Regions from separate parts of the Microbacterium terrisoli genome, predicted to be linked through region 3. Evidence: predicted binding sites of a transcription regulator. Region 3 holds the regulator's gene; each other region holds the start of a gene.
The links. The regulator LexA, encoded in region 3, represses DNA repair genes until DNA is damaged. The targets are predictions, from matches to a motif close to TCGAACANNTGTTCGA.

Region 1: the regulator LexA is predicted to act here: its motif matches at 1,264-1,279, upstream of imuA' (DnaE2-dependent mutagenesis accessory factor ImuA').
Region 2: the regulator LexA is predicted to act here: its motif matches at 2,733-2,748, upstream of QU603_RS01530 (HNH endonuclease signature motif containing protein).

What each region holds. Positions count from the first base shown of each region.
Region 1 covers NZ_CP133019.1:2,509,970-2,515,308, forward strand. Annotated here, with positions in the region: gene QU603_RS11265 (DNA polymerase Y family protein) at 1-514, opposite strand, end outside; gene imuA' (DnaE2-dependent mutagenesis accessory factor ImuA') at 516-1,253, opposite strand; gene QU603_RS11275 (oxidoreductase) at 1,358-3,460, opposite strand; gene QU603_RS11280 (SDR family oxidoreductase) at 3,500-4,354, opposite strand; gene QU603_RS11285 (acyl-CoA dehydrogenase family protein) at 4,351-5,339, opposite strand, start outside.
Region 2 covers NZ_CP133019.1:343,625-348,963, reverse strand. Annotated here, with positions in the region: gene QU603_RS01540 (helix-turn-helix transcriptional regulator) at 1-1,523, shown strand, start outside; gene QU603_RS01535 (MBL fold metallo-hydrolase) at 1,742-2,566, opposite strand; gene QU603_RS01530 (HNH endonuclease signature motif containing protein) at 2,794-4,362, shown strand; gene QU603_RS01525 (diacylglycerol/lipid kinase family protein) at 4,384-5,331, opposite strand.
Region 3 covers NZ_CP133019.1:2,347,444-2,352,782, reverse strand. Annotated here, with positions in the region: gene QU603_RS10570 (methylenetetrahydrofolate reductase) at 1-27, shown strand, start outside; gene metE (5-methyltetrahydropteroyltriglutamate--homocysteine S-methyltransferase) at 24-2,357, shown strand; gene lexA (transcriptional repressor LexA) at 2,428-3,144, opposite strand; gene QU603_RS10555 (LysM peptidoglycan-binding domain-containing protein) at 3,397-3,756, shown strand; gene QU603_RS10550 (histidinol-phosphate transaminase) at 3,850-4,944, shown strand; gene hisB (imidazoleglycerol-phosphate dehydratase HisB) at 4,993-5,339, shown strand, end outside.

The sequences.
Region 1 (5,339 bases), 160 kb from region 3:
ACGCCGCCGCTCCCCCCGCCTCGACCACTCGCACCGGATCGTCGTCACGCGTGGCGCGCGCCGCCTGTTGCGCGGTGAACGGGCCGTCAGCGATCCCCGCGCGCACGCCCGGCAGATCCTGCTGCTCGGCCAGGATGTCGAGGATCTCGCACGCAGCGGCCACCTCGCCCCCGTAGAAGCGTGCGGGACCCCGCACGCGCAGTGCGCACAGGCCCGGGCGGATGATCTGCACCCCCGGGGCGAACTGCTCGATGCGGGTGACCACGGGCGAGAACACGCGCTGGTCGCGGGCGGGATCTGCGGCGATGACCTCGAGACGCGGCGAGCGGGACTGCGCGTCACGACGGCGCTGCCCGCGTCGCACGCCGTCGGCACGCGCAGACGCCGAGCACGCCACGACTGTGTTGTCGTGCACGATCGCGATCGGCCCGGATTCGGCCGCACCGTCACGCAGCAGCGCCGTGACCGGCCAGTCGGGAAACCACAGCACCAGGCTGCGCACCGGGGCCTCCATCTCACCCCACCGCCCGCATCCGTTCGCTCTCGTCGAGCCATGCACCGCCTGCACGGGAGCCCATCCTGACACCGGCTCCGGAACCGTCCGGCAGCAGCATCCTCGACCTGCGCGGTGTCGGCCGGCGCCTGCTGCGCATACTCACGGTCACCGTGCGCGCCCGGAGGTTGCCGTGGCCGTCTCCCAGACCCGTCCACTCAGAGCTGTCGACGGCCAGTGCCGCCTCGGCCTGCGACCACTCCCCCTGCACGAGCAGCACCCCGCTGCGGTCACGCAGCCGGGCCGCCAATCGGGATGCCTCGGCGGCGCTGGTGCGCCCGGTCGGCCGGATCGCGACCACGGGAAGCACGTCGGCGAGGGTCGCTGCCACGGCGAGCCACCGCGGACCGGGCTCGGGCACCAGGACGAGCCGGCCGAGGTCGACTCCCATCTGTGCGGCGGCCTCGGCGCCCAGCTCGGGCATGCCCACCACGGCACACCAGGAGCCCTCTTGCGTGGGCTTGGCCAGCAGCGCCAGCAGCAACGACATCGACGCGTCGAGAGTGTAGGCGGCGCCCGCACGCAGCCCGCCCCCGGGCAGGAGCGACGATAGGGCAGGGAGTACCGGGAACACCGGCGCATCGAGCCGACGCCCCTGCGCCCGCTCGAGCTGGACGCGCAGTCGTGAGACTTCGCTCACCACCGTGCTCGAAGCCGTGCTCACCGCCTCGGCTGTCTGCGCCCCCATGATCGCCCTCACTTCTTCATGCTAGAACACATGTTCTAGATGATCAATCGTGAGAACGACGATAAACCCTCCTTCCGACATCCGAACCGGCACTATCCATTCGCTATGTTCGACAGTCACCGTCTGCCGCGGGCGAGGGCGTCACCGGCACGAAGTCCCTCTTCGAACGCGGCGACCGCGTTCAGACCGGCGGTGTTGCGCGCGCCGCCGATGACCGTGTGGGCGATGCCGCGCGCACTCAGCTGCGCGGCCAGCTCTGTCCGTGAGGTCTGTCCGGCTGCGACCACGACGACATCGGCCTCGATGACCTCCTCGGCTCCGTTCACCTCGATGCGCACTCCGTCGGGCTCGATCGCCCGATACGACACGTCGGTGAGAGTGCGCACCCCGCGCCGGCGGATCGCCTGGACGGCCGCCCACCGGGTGGTCACTCCCATCCCCGCACCGATCGGTCCGCTGCGCCGCATGATCGTCACCTGCCGCGCCGGCGCCGGCACCGCGCCGGCGCGCAACCCGTACTCGCGCTCGAAGCGCTCCTTCCGGTCCGTCTCCTGCCTGGCATCGGGTCCTTCGACCAGCAGGTGCGCCAGGTCGACGGCGATGCCGCCCGCACCGATCACCGCGACGCGCGAGCCCAGCTGCCCCGCGCCCGGGTGCAGCAGCTGCGCGAAGGCCTGCGGGTAGTCGAGCACGTTCGCCCCGTCGATGCCCGGCAGCTCGACCCGGCGCGGTGTGACGCCCGTGGCCACGATCACGTGGGCGAACTCCGCGAGATCGTCCACGGTCGCCGTGCGACCCGTGCGCACCTCCACGCCCAGGCGGTCCAGCGCGCGCGCGAACGATCGCGCGCACTCGGCGAAATCACTCTTGCCCGGCACGGCGCCGGCCAGCAGGAACTGACCGCCGATCACCTCGCCGGCCTCGAACAGCGTGACCCGGGCACCGGCGAACGCCGCCGCACGCGCCGCTTCCATCCCCGCAGGTCCCGCCCCCACGACGGCGATGCGCGGCGCCAGGGCTCCGTCCGCACCGCTGCCGCCGCCCGCAGCACCTCCCTCGCCCTCACGGGGGCGCTCCGGCACGAGGGGAAATTCGAGCTCACGGCCGGCACGCGGATTGACCGTGCACGAGACCGGCTCCAGCCCGAACGAACGGTCGATGCACGCTTCGTCGCACGCGATGCACGGAGTGACCTCTGCCGCTCGGCCGGCGAACGAGACGGCCACGATGTGCGGATCGGCCAGGAACGGCCGGGCCATCGAGACCAGATCCGCCTCGCCCGTCGCCAGCACCTGCTCGGCCTGGGCCAGCGTGTTGATGCGACCGGCCGCAACGATCGGCACGGTGGCCGCCGCAGCCGCCAGCGCCCCGCGGATTCGTCCCGCCACCGAGGTGAAAGCCCCGTGCGGCACCAGCGTCTGCACCGTTGGCACCGCAGCTTCGTGCCAGCCGATGCCCACGTCGATCGCATCCGCCCCCGCCTTCACCAGCGACAGCGCCAGCGCGTCGACCTCATCGGGCGTCGAGGACCCCTCGACCAGGTCTGCGCCCGAGATGCGCACGAGCATCGGCGCGCCCGCCGCCGCCTCGCGCACGGCCCGCACCACCGCGACAGGAAAGGCCTGCCGACGCACGGCGTCGCCGCCCCACTCGTCGTCGCGCAGGTTCGTCACCGGTGACGCGAACTGGTTGAGCAGATAGCCTTCCGAGGCCATCACCTCCACACCGTCGAAGCCCACCTCCACGGCCATGCGTGCGGCGGCGGCGAAATCGGCGATGGTCGCGGCGATGCCGTCTTCGTCCAGCGCCACCGGGGTCGCGCCCGAGAACCGGCTGTGCACCGCCGACGGCGCCACCGGAGTCAGACCGAACGACGAGGTGAACGCGTACCGGCCGGCGTGGAACAGCTGCATCGCGATGAGCCCGCCGGCACGGTGGACGGCATCCACCACGACACGCCAGGACGCTGCGTGCGCGGGGTCGCCTGCCAGACTGTAGCCCGCGTTTCCCGCACCGACCCGGCTGACCGCGACCCCGCCGGTGACGATCAGTGCGGCCCCGCCGCGCACCCGCTCGGCGTAGAAGGCTGCCAGGGCCGCCGGGTCGCCGGTCTCGCGGTTCAGGTGCATCGAACCCATCAGCACCCGATGCGGCAGTGTGAGCGCGCCGATGCGCACCGGCGTCTGCACCGTCGGGTATCGCGCCGACGGGTGTCTCACCGGCGCAGCGCCCATACCCTGGCCCTGACCTGACAACGGCTATCCCCTGGTCGGGCGCGGCGGCAGCCCCAGCGGGTCGGTCGTGTCGTGCCAGTACGGAGGTGCTGCCACGGTCATGCCCCCGTCGACGACGATGGTGTGCCCGGTGATGTAGCCCGCACGCCTCGACAGCAGGAAGTCGATGGCGTCGGCCATGTCGTCCACCGTTCCCGGCCGCCCCAGCGGAATCGCGTCGATGACCTTCTGCATCGGCGCCATCCCGGGCATCGAGTAGAAGTACTCCAGGGAGTCGGAGTCGATCAGCCCGCCGTTCACGCCGTTGACGGTGATGCCATAGCCGGCGAACTCCACCGCCATGAACCGCACGAACGACTCGATCGCCGCCTTGTACGACCCGAGGGCCGCATACGTCGCGAACGCGCGCATGCTTCCGTAGCTGGAGACCGCGACGATCCGCCCGCCGTCGTCCATGAGCTTCACCGCCTCTTGTGCGCCCAGCACGAACGGTCGCAGGTTCATGGCATATGAGCGGTCGAGATGGTGCGTCTTCAGGTCTGTCACGCGTTTGAAGGCTGCGGCGGCCGCGTTGCTGACGAAGAAGTCGAGGCGGCCGTACTCCTCGGCGACCGCGTCGAACAGCCGCACGATGTCTTCGGGGCTCTCCATGTCGGCTTTCACCGCAATGCCGTCACCGCCGCGCCGCCGGGCTTCGGCGACGACCTCGTCGGCGAGGTCGGCGTTGGTGCGGTAGTTGACGACCACGCGGGCGCCTTTGCCTGCCAGCAGCAGCGCGAGGGTGCGGCCGATGCCCCGCGATGAACCGGTGATCAGCGCGATCCGTCCGTCGTACTCGCGCGATGGCGACCCGCTTTCGGGGGCGGATGCCGCGGTCACGAGCGTGCTCCGTCGCTCGCGCGGGCGAAGATCTCTCGGGCCACCACCGTCTTCTGAATCTCGTTGGTTCCCTCTTCGAACCGCTGGGCGCGCGCATCCCGATAGACCCGTTCGATCGGCGAGGTCTGCCAGTAGCCGACGCCGCCGTGCACCTGCAGCGCCTTGTCGGTCACCCGCGTGAGCATGTCGACGGCGATCATCTTCGCCATCGACGACAGTGCAGGCGCCTCGCTCGCATCCCGCTCCCATTCCCGTGCCGCGTGCAGTGTCAGCTGCTTGGCCGCCTGGATGTCGGCTTCGTTCTCGGCGATCGAGAACGCGATCGCCTGCCGTGCGGCGATCGGCTTTCCGAACGTGACCCGCGTGCGGGCGTACTCGACGGCGAGCTCCTGCGCGCGTTCGGCCAGGCCCACGCAGCTCATCGCGACCGAGATGCGGCTGGGCGTGAGAAAGCCGCCGAGGGCGATGGCCAGCCCCTCGCCTTCGTCTCCCACGCGCTGGGCGACCGGCACGGGAGTGTCGACGAAGGTGAGTGAGGCGTGGTCGGTGCCGTGCACGCCCATCGTGTGCGAGGTGTCTTCGACCGTCGCGCCGGGCGCGTGCCGGTCCACGAGCAGGGCGACCACTCCGTCCTTGCCGGTCGTCCCCTCCAGCCGCGCGAACAGCAGCCAGTGATCGCAGCGGACGCCGAAGGTGATGAGGTGCTTGCGCCCGTTCAGCAGATAGACATCGCCCTCGCGGCGCACTGTGCAGGTGAGGTCGGCGCCGGTGCCGTTGCCCGGCTCGGTGAGGGTGAAGGCCACGAGGGTGTCGGCGGCGACCATGGGCTTGACGAATCGTTCACGCTGCTCCTGCGTGACGTACGGGTTGATGGCGCGCCAGGTGCCGTTGAGCACATGCACCAGCATCCTGATCGACGCGTGCGAACGCGAGAAGACCTCCATCAGCCCCATCCACTGCGTGAACGCCAACCCGCGCCCGCCGA
Region 2 (5,339 bases), 1.6 Mb from region 3:
CCGCCGATGCGCTGCGTCGCGACCTGCCGCCGGACGCGGTCGGGGGCCTGTCGCAGACGCTGGCCCACGCGCTGCTGCTGCAGCACCGCCACGCCGAAGCGCGCGATGCGGCCGAGCGGTATGCGGCCGCCGAGGTGCTCGAGCCGCGCGATCGCGCCGCGCAGCTCGCGTTCGCCGGCTGGCCACGTCTCATGCTCGGCGATATCGACGGGGCGCTGCGGTCCGCACGAGAAGGTGCGGCGATGTCGGCGGCGACGGGCAATCACGGTGCGGAGGTGCTGGCGCTGAGCCTGCACGGCCAGATCGCCAACCTGCGCGGGGACCTCGACGAAGCCATCGCCGTCTTGCGGGATGCCGCGACGAAGGCGGATCGGCGCCCGTCGTTCAATGCCGTCCAGGGCTTTCCCCATGCGCTGCTCGCGCTCGCGCTGTCCGACGCCGATCAGCACGACGAGATCGACGGATTGCTGCAGAGATGCCTGCGGATGTCGATCGACGTCGGATATCGGACGGGGATGGTTGCAGCGCACTCGCTCGGTTCGCAAGCCCTGATGCCCACCGCGATCCTGCCCGACGTCGCCGCTGAGATGGAGGCGCATCGCGCTCTGGTCACGTCGATGGACGTCCGTCTGGATGCGCCCATCCATGGCCTTCGAGCGGTGGTGATGGCCTATCGACACGGCGCGGCCGCCGCCTTCGACCTCTCGGTCGGCCTGGACCCGGTGCCCGAGTGGGCGGTGTGGGGCGGTCGCGGCAGATCGTGGATCTGGCTGGGCCGCAGCCTTCGGCACCGCGCCGAGGGCGACAGCGCCGCCACGTTCGAGGCGCTGTGGCAGGGCTGGGAGGAGTTCCAACCCACCGACATGCGCATCGACTCGACTCAGATCGGCCTCGAATTGGTCGTGTTGGCCCGAAAGGTCGCCGACCAGCATCCGTCGGCACGCCGGCGCGCGGTCGAGCGCGCGCACGAAATCGATGATGTCGTCTGGGCGGTCGCAGACCGCAACCCGTCCGTCGCGCATCTGCGAGCCACCGCCCTTGCCGTGCGGGGCGTGTCGCGCGACGACGCGGCCGACCTCGTCGAAGCCGAGCGGTTGCTCGCTGCCACTCCCCGCCGCCTGCAGCACGCGCGTGTCGCCGAACTGGCGGCGCGGGCGCGGACCACTGCGCACGACGCGCGCACGCTGGCCGAGGCATCCCTTCGCGGCTACACCGAGGTCGGAGCCGATCACGAGGTCATCCGCGCCCGCGCCGCGTTCCGGCGGGCGGGTGTCGCGGTGCGCACGGCATCTCGTGTCCGGCCGACGTCGGGGTGGGAAGCGCTCACGCGCACCGAGGAGCGCGTCGCGGGTCACGTCGCCACCGGCGCCACCAACCCCGAGATCGCCGAACGTCTCGGTGTCTCGCGACGGACGATCGAGACCCATGTGTCAAACGTCCTCACCAAGCTCGGGCTGCGTTCGCGCACCGAGGTCGCCGTCTTCGTCTCTCGCCGGCTCGAGCACCCCCGACAGAACGGCTAGCAGATCGATCCAGCCGCGGAACGGCACGGCGGCGTGATCGTGCAGCACCTGCCCAGCAGGCGGGTCTGTGCCGTCCACGACGATCTCGATGCGCACGCCGACAGCATCGCACGCCGTCCGCGTCGGCGGATCCGTGAACTCACGGATATTGGGGCGAGCGGAAGTGGGATGCCGCGGCCGGCCCATCGCCATGCCGGGGCGCGGCATCCCACCCCTCCCTATGTCAGATCGTCGTGATCGCCGCGCACCCACGCGATGTAGCGATCCGCTGAGGAACGCACGACCGCCGCCGCGTCATCCGGAACGCACCGTCCGAAGTTGTTGTAGAGACGGTCGAACCGCAGCGTCGACGCACGCGACACGACCCGTTCGACGGTCGCCGCCGACAGCGGCAGCATGTTCGGGTAGCTGCGCAGGAACGAGACCCATCGGCCGTTCGGGTTCGGAAAGATCGCGTCGCCCGCCAGCAGCACGCCCCGGCCACCGGCGCCGTCGCTCCACAGCGCAGCGGTGCTGCCGGGGAAGTGGCCGCCCAGCGTGTGCAGCGAGAGCCCCGGCGCGACCTCGAGCGTTCCGGTGAAGTGCTGGATCACGGCATCCGGCCGCTGCACCCAGGCCGCATCGGCCTCGTTGACGAACACCGGTACGTCGCCCAGCGCGCGTGACCAGGAGACCTGCGCACCGTACATGTGCGGATGGCTGGCCGCGATGCCGAGCACTGGTCCGAAGGAGAGCACCCGTGCAGCGGCCTCGTCGTCCACGTACCCGATCGGATCGAACATCAGGTTTCCCGCGGGGGTCTGCACGAGCATGCACTGCTGGCCTATGCCCACCGACGGTGTGCTCGTGATCGCCACCAGGCCCGGTTCGACCTCGTGCAACTCCACACGAACGCCGGCGGCGCGCAGGTCGCCGAACGTCGTCCACTTCTGGCCACTGCGCGGCACCCACTGCCGTTCGTCGGCGCAGATCGCGCACTCCGTCGGCGGTTCGGCGGTGTCGGGATGTTCCACCGCGCAGGTCGCACAGATCCATAGGGTCATGGATCGACCTTAGAACGCGGCACGATGCCGGCGGCGGTTGCTGATCTCATGCTCGATGATATAGACGAATGTCGAGTGCTTCTAGGCATCGATCGTTCTGAGGGCTGTGGTCTAGCCCACACGCCGTGAATCAGTCGCACCATGGAACGCAACTTCTCTTGACTATGGGTACAGATATTCGATAGTATTGGTGGTATCGATCATCCGGGAGGGAGCCGCTCATGTCAATGCTGATGGACGCCGGCTTGTCTCCGGTGCTGGTGGAGTTGGATGAGTTGGTGGGTGATCTGACCGCGTCGCGGGAGCGGGCGGCGCGGATGTTCGCGGCGGAGATGTTCTTCTTCGAACAGGTCGCCGGGATCGTCGAACGCCGGGAGGCGGAGCGTGCCGCGGTCCATGAGGGGGCGATCACCCGGTCTTCGCAGTTGGGGATGCGGGAGGTGTTCGCCGAGATCGGTGCCGCGCTCAAGCTCAGCGAATGGCAGGTCGCGCGGAAAGTGTCCTCGGCGTGGACGTTGATGCACCAGTTCCATGAGACCCTGTGCGACGCGAGCTGCGGGGTCTTCTCCGGGGAGCACGCGATGCTGATCGCCGACGCCGGTGCGGTGATCGAGAACGCGACGATCCGGGCGGAGTTCGAGCGGATCGCGCGGGAGCTGGCGGCCGAGCTGACGCCGGGGCAGTTGAAGGCGGCCCTGGCCGGGCTGGTGCAGCGCCTGGACCCGGAAGGCTGCGAGAGGCGGGTGCGGGACGCGGTGGCACGCCGGAAGGTCACCGCCCGGGAGATCGAGCCGGGTCTGACCCGGATCACCGCGGATGTGCCCACCACCCAGGGTGCGGGCATCATCGACCGGATCCGGGCGATGGCCACCGAACTGCACGACCAGAACACCACCGCCAAGGCCGATGCCGAAGCCGCCGCTGCTGACGTTGCGGCGCAGAAGGCCGCGGCGGAGAAGGCCGTGGCGGAGAAGGCCGTGGCGGAGAAGGCCGCGGCGGACGCCGCGGCCACGGCTGACGCTGCGGCCAAGGCTGATGGCGCCGAAGCTGCGGGCGCCGGTACTACCGAAGCCGCCGCCAGCGAAGCCAGCGTCGATGGCGAGGATGTGGATGCGGATGCTGTGGTGTTCGATGAGCGCACGCACACGCAGATCATGGCCGACGTGTTCTGCGACCTGCTGCTGACCGGGAACACGCACGGGCACGGCACCACCGACGCGGGCAGAGACGCGGTCAACAGCATCGTCCCGACCGTGCACGTGACGATCCCTGCCGCCACCCTTGCCGGGGCCACGGTCGGCGGGGCCGCGGTGGACGGGTTCGGACCCATCGATACCGACACCGCCCGACACCTTGCCGGGCTCGCGAAAACATGGGTGCGGGTGTTCACCGACCCGTGCTCCGGCATCCCGATCAGCGTGGACCGGTACCGACCCAGTAAGACACAGAAACTGTTCCTGCAGGTCCGGGACCGGCACTGCCGGTTCCCCGGCTGCCGCCGCCCCGCCCAAACCTGCGATATCGACCACACCATCCCGTACGCGCAGGGCGGGCCGACGTGCCTGTGCAACCTGGAACACTTCTGCAAGAGGCATCACACCGTCAAACACGACACCGACTGGTCGGTCGAGCAACTCCCCGGTGGGATCCTCCGGTTCACCGCCCCCACCCGACGCGTCCACACCACCAGACCACCCGGGACCGTCAGATTCACCCCGGTACAGCTGATCGACCCTGACCCGCACCTGAAACACCAGTTCGCACAACAACTCGCCGACAACCCCGCACCCTACTGACCGACGTCGTTCGACCGGCGATCAGCAGATGCGAACGGCGCCGCGCTGCACAGTGATGTCCACATTCGTGGTCTCGCCGACGTCTTCGCCGTCGATCTCGAACACGCGCGGCTCGGTCAGTGCCAACCTCAGCGTGGTGACCCGCCGGTGAGCGACGGTGTCGCTGCTCTCGGCACGTCCGCCCGGCGCGATGAGGCGTTTGACGCCGTTGTCCCACACCATCGTGCGCAGCGTGTCGATCCATCCGGCAGCACCGTCGGCACTGAGCAGCAGCATGTCGAGTTCTCCGTCAGACGGATCAGCATCCGGCAGCAGCACCATGCCTCCCTGCAGAGTGCCGCAGTTGCCGACCAGCACCGTGTGCGCACGCTCGGTGCGCGCCGGCTCGCCGTCGGCCGCGATCTTCACGTCGATGACCTCGCTCGCCGACACGGCGCGTCCCAGTGACTCGACATAGGCGAGCCATCCCGCCTTGTCTTTCAGATCGTCGTCGGTCTCGACGATCATGTGCGCATCGACTCCGAAACCGGCCATCACCGCGAACGCATCGCGACGCGTGCCTTCCTGCAGCGCGATCTCAGCCCACCCGAGGTCGATCGGTCGGGCATCAGCGGCGAGCACCCGCGCGAAGGCGGCGGGCAGATCACCGAGCGGCACGTCGAGGTTGCGCGCGAGCAGGTTGCCCGTGCCGAGCGGAATGATCCCCAGCACCGGCGCATCCGTCTTCTGCGCCACCTGCTCAGCGACCGCCCGCACGGTCCCGTCACCACCGGCGGCGGCGATCACCTCGGCACCGGCATCCATCGCTGCCGCCGCAGCGCCCTGCCCCGGGTCGTCCTCGGTGGTCTCCCACCACGAGACCCGCGCAGGAGCCGCACCAGTCGCAGAGGCCTCTTGCAGCGCCTGCTCGAGGTCGGCTCGTTCGGTCTTGGACGGATTCCAAACGATCGCCAGATGCTCCGTGCCCATGGTGCCCC
Region 3 (5,339 bases):
ACCACCGACAAGGAGATCGCACGATGACCACCGCATTCCCCGCCGGGACCATTCTCGGCTACCCCCGCATCGGCCGCCACCGCGAGCTCAAGCGCGCCCTCGAAGCGCACTGGGCCGGCCGCATCGACGCCGACGAACTCGAGCGCATCGCGGCCGAGCTTCGCCGAACCACCCGCACCCGCCTGCGCGAGCTGGGCCTCGGCGCAGACGATTCGTCGATCCCCGAATCGTTCTCGTTCTATGACCAGGTGCTGGATGCCGCGACCGCCGTCGGAGCCCTTCCCGAGCGGTTCGCACAGCTGCGCGAGGCGGACGGGACGATCGGGCTGCGCGCGTACTTCACCGCCGCCCGCGGCCAGGGCGCGAAGGCGCCGCTGGAGATGACGAAGTGGTTCGACACGAACTACCACTACCTGGTGCCCGAAATCGGCCCCGAGACGCTGTTCGCCCTCTCGAGCGACCGGCTGGCGCGCGAGGTGGCCGAAGCGCGTGCGGACGGTGTGACCAGCCGTCCGGTCCTCGTCGGCCCGGTGACGCTGCTGGCCCTGTCGAAGGCGTCGGATGCCGCGCCCGAGGGCTTCTCGCCGCTGTCGCGGCTCGATGACGTGCTGCCGGTGTATGTGCGGCTGCTGTCGGCGCTGCGCGCCGCCGGGGCCGACTGGGTGCAGCTGGACGAGCCGGCGCTGGTCAGTGAGAGCCTGCCGGTGGGAGCCGCGGAGCTGGCGGCGGCAGCCGAGCGTGCCTACACGGTGCTGGGCGGGGCGGGTGATCGCCCGCAGATCGTGGTGGCGGCCGGCTATGCGCAGCTGTCGTTCCCGGCGTGGGCGGCGCTGGCTGCCGCACCGATCGAGGCCATCGCGCTGGACCTGGTGCGCGGCGAGGTTCCGGTGGCGGTTCCCGGCCTTGCCGACAAAGTGCTGGTGGGTGGCGTCATCGACGGGCGCAACATCTGGCGCGGCGACCTGGAGGCGGCGTGGCTGAAGCTGGAGCGACTGCGGCAGCTGCCGGCGCGCGGTGTCGCCGTCGGCACGACCACCTCGCTGCAGCACGTGCCGCACGACGTGGGCGACGAGCCCGACCTCGACCCGAGGCTCGCGTCGTGGCTCGCCTTCGCCGACCAGAAGGTCGGGCAGATCGCGACGCTGGCCACCGGCCTGGTGCACGGGCGCGACGCGATCGACGACGAGGTGGCCGCGGCATCCACCGCTCTGGCCGACCGCCGGCGTGCGCCGGGAGTGCGCGACGACGCCGTGCGCGAGCGCCAGGCGGCGCTGACGCCGGGCGCGTTCACCCGCGCGGACTATGCCCAGCGTGCGGCCGCGCAGGATGCCGCGCTCGCGCTGCCGCTGCTGCCCACCACCACGATCGGCTCATTCCCGCAGACTGCGGAGATCCGCCGTGCCCGCGCCGCGCACGACCGGGGCGAGCTGAGCACGTCGGACTATGAAGACGTGCTGCGCCTGGAGATCACGACGGTGATCGGGCTGCAGGAAGAGCTCGGACTGGACGTGCTCGTGCACGGCGAACCCGAGCGCAACGACATGGTGCAGTACTTCGCCGAGTACCTGGACGGGTTCGCGGTCACCCGCAATGGCTGGGTGCAGTCGTACGGATCGCGTGCGACGCGACCGTCGATCCTGTGGGGCGACGTGTCGCGACCGGCTCCCATCACGGTGGCCTGGTCGCAGTTCGCCCAGTCGCTGACCGACAAGCCTGTGAAGGGGATGCTGACCGGTCCGGTCACGATCCTCGCGTGGTCGTTCGTGCGCGACGACCAGCCGCTGGCCGAGACGGCGAACCAGGTGGCGCTCGCGCTGCGCGATGAGATCGCCGATCTCGAGGCGGCGGGCATCGGCATCGTGCAGGTCGACGAGCCGGCGCTGCGCGAACTGCTGCCGCTCAAGCACGCCGACCAGTCGTCGTATCTCGACTGGTCGGTCGGATCGTTCCGGTTGGCCACCGGCGGCGCGGGCGTGGCCACGCAGGTGCACACGCACCTGTGCTACTCCGAGTTCGCCGTCGTGATCGACGCGATCGCCGGGCTGGATGCCGACGTCACCTCGATCGAGGCAGCCCGCAGTCGCGGTGAGGTGGTCGCCGACATCGCCTCGTCGGGATTCGCCCACGGCATCGGCCCGGGCGTCTACGACATCCACTCCCCGCGCGTGCCGTCGGTCGACGAGATGGCGCGACTGCTCGCGCAGGCCGCCGCCGACCTGCCACTGCGACAGCTCTGGGCCAACCCCGACTGCGGGCTGAAGACCCGCGCCTACCCCGAGACGGTCTCGTCACTGCGCAACCTCGTCGAGGCGACGCAGCGGGTGCGCGCCGCCCACGAGGCGCTGACGGTGATCTGAGGCAGACCCCGTCACACTGACAGAGGCCCGACCGGTCGACACCGGTCGGGCCTCTGTCGGACTCTGCGGCTCAGACGGCGCGAAGCACCGCCACCACCTTGCCCAGCACCACGGACTCGTCACCCAGGATCGGTTCGAAGGCCGAGTTGCGGGGGAGCAGCCACGTGTGTCCGTCGCGCTGGCGGAAGGTCTTGACCGTCGCTTCGCCGTCGAGCATCGCCGCCACGATCTCACCGTTGGCCGCAGTGTTCTGCGCGCGCACCACCACCCAGTCGCCGTCGCAGATGGCGGCGTCGATCATCGACTCGCCCTGCACCTTGAGCATGAACAGCTCGCCCTTGCCCACGAGCTGACGCGGCAGGGGGAAGATCTCTTCGACCTGCTGCTCGGCGGTGATCGGCACGCCGGCCGCGATGTGACCCACCAGCGGCACCAGCGCCGCGTCGCCGACCGCGGGGGCGGTGTCTGCGGGGTTCTCTGCAGACGTGCCAGGCAGGTCGATCAGGATCTCCATCGCGCGGGTCTTGCCCGCATCCCGGCGCAGATAGCCGCTGAGTTCGAGCTGATTGAGCTGATGCGTGACGCTGGAGAGCGACTTGAGACCGACCGCGTCGCCGATCTCGCGCATGCTGGGCGGGTAGCCGTAGCGGGTGATCGACTGGGCGATGACCTCGAGGATGGCCAGCTGCTTGTCGCTCAGGCTCTTTCGGCGTCGCGTCTGACGTCGCGGCTTGGTGTCGCCTGCCGCGGCGGCGTGGTTCTCGCCGCGCTGGTTCGCATCGGTCATGTCAGCTCCCGTCCTGCCACCCGGGGCAGCGTCTTCGAATGTCGGAGGTTGGTGATGGGGTGTCCTCATCGAAACGGTATCCGGTCCGAAGACGAACGAGGGCCAGCCTGCGGGCGTGTCGGCTTGAAACATCTCCGATCCGGATCCCTGTTGACAGTGTACTGAATCGAAGATAACTTTGGAAGAGAGATTCGGGGGCCACGCTCCCGGCCGAGTGCGGCCCCCGAACTTCTCGTCCGAACAGGAGGACCAATGTCCGGCATCTCACTGGTTTCGCACCCGGCACCCACCACGCGGTTGCGGTTGACGCTGCGTGGTCGTCGTGTCCTTGCAGCGATCGTGGCGATTCCGGTCGCGGGGGCGATCGCGATGGCGGTGATCGGCGGCGGAGCGGCGTTGGCGTCGAAGGATGCCGGGGCTCCGGCGGGAACGTTCTCCACGGTGTCGGTCCAGGCCGGCGACACGCTGTGGTCGATCGCGCAAGAGGTCGCGCCCCGTTCGGATCCTCGTGACGTGGTCGACGCGATCGTGCGGCTGAACGCCCTGGACGGCGTCGCGCTCCAGCCGGGGGAGCGCATCGCGATCCCCGCGCAGTACGTGCCGGCGTCGTGAGGCGCGAGGCCGGCGTCTGCGGCTGACACGGGTGGGAGCCGGCACGGGTGAGAGCCGGCACGGGTGAGAGCAGTGCGGACGCGGCACTCTACGATGGATGCTGTGAGTCCTCGCCTGGAAGATCTGCCCGTTCGTGACGATCTGCGCGGGATGACGCCGTACGGCGCCCCGCAGGCCGCGTTGCCGGTCGCGCTGAATGTGAATGAGAACACACATCCGATCCCGAAGGACGTCTCAGACGACATCGTCGATGCGATCGCGTTCGCGCTGCGAGACGTCAACCGGTATCCCGACCGCGAGTTCACGCACCTGCGGGAAGGGTTCGCGGACTACCTCGGTCACGGGCTGACCCGCGAGCAGATCTGGGCGGGCAACGGGTCGAACGAGGTTCTGCAGCACCTGCTGCAGGCTTTCGCCGGTCCCGGCCGCACCGTCTTCGGCTTCGCGCCGACATATTCGATGTATCCGCTGCTCACGCGCGGGACCGGAGCGCAGTGGGTGGCCGGCACCCGTGCCCACGACTTCACCATCGCTGCCGACGACGCGGTGGCGCAGGTCGCCGAGGCCGATCCGGATGTCGTCATCCTCTGCTCGCCGAACAACCCGACCGGCACCCCGTTGTCGCTCGAGGTGATCGATGCGGTCTATGCGCGCTCGCGCGGGATCGTGATCGTGGACGAGGCGTACTGGGAGTTCGCGCCGCGCGAGCAGCAGTCCGCGCTGACGCTGCTGCCCGATCGGGAGCGCCTGGTCGTTTCGCGCACGATGAGCAAGGCGTTCGCCTTCGCCGGCGCGCGCGTCGGGTATCTGGCCGCCGACCCCGCGCTGATCGACGCTCTGCGGCTGGTGCGGCTGCCGTACCACCTCAGCGCGCTCACGCAGGCGGCGGCCTCGGCCGCGCTGCGGCACGCGCCGACGATGCTGGCCGCCGTCGACGAGATCGTCGTGCAGCGTGACCGCATCTCGGCGACCCTGGCCGCTCTGGGGTACAACCCGTATGAGTCATGGACGAACTTCGTGCTCTTCTCGGGCGTTGAGGACCCGGCCGCGACCTGGCAGGCGCTGTACGACCGCGGGGTGCTCATCCGTGACGTGGGGCTGCCCGGCAGCCTGCGGGTCACTGCCGGCACCGAGGCCGAGACCTCCGCGTTCCTGGACGCCCTCGCCTCCGTCACACCCGCGCGGTGATCGCGGCCGGGCCGCAACACGCCCCGTGCGCTCAGTAGAATCAGCTTCATGAGCAGACCCGCCCGCACGGCCTCCCGCACGCGTACGACGAGCGAGTCCTCGGTCGAACTGCACCTCGACCTGGACGGCACGGGCGTGGGCCGCATCGACACCAGCGTGCCGTTCTTCGACCACCTGCTGACCGCATTCGCCAAGCACTCGCTGACCGACCTGACGGTGCGCGCATCGGGCGACACCGATATCGACGTGCACCACACGGTCGAAGACGTCTCGATCGTGCTGGGCCAGGCCGTCGCCGAGGCGCTGGGCGACAAATCCGGCATCTCCCGCTACGGCGACGCGCTCGTGCCCCTCGATGAGGCCCTGGCCCAGGCCGTCGTGGACGTCAGCGGTCG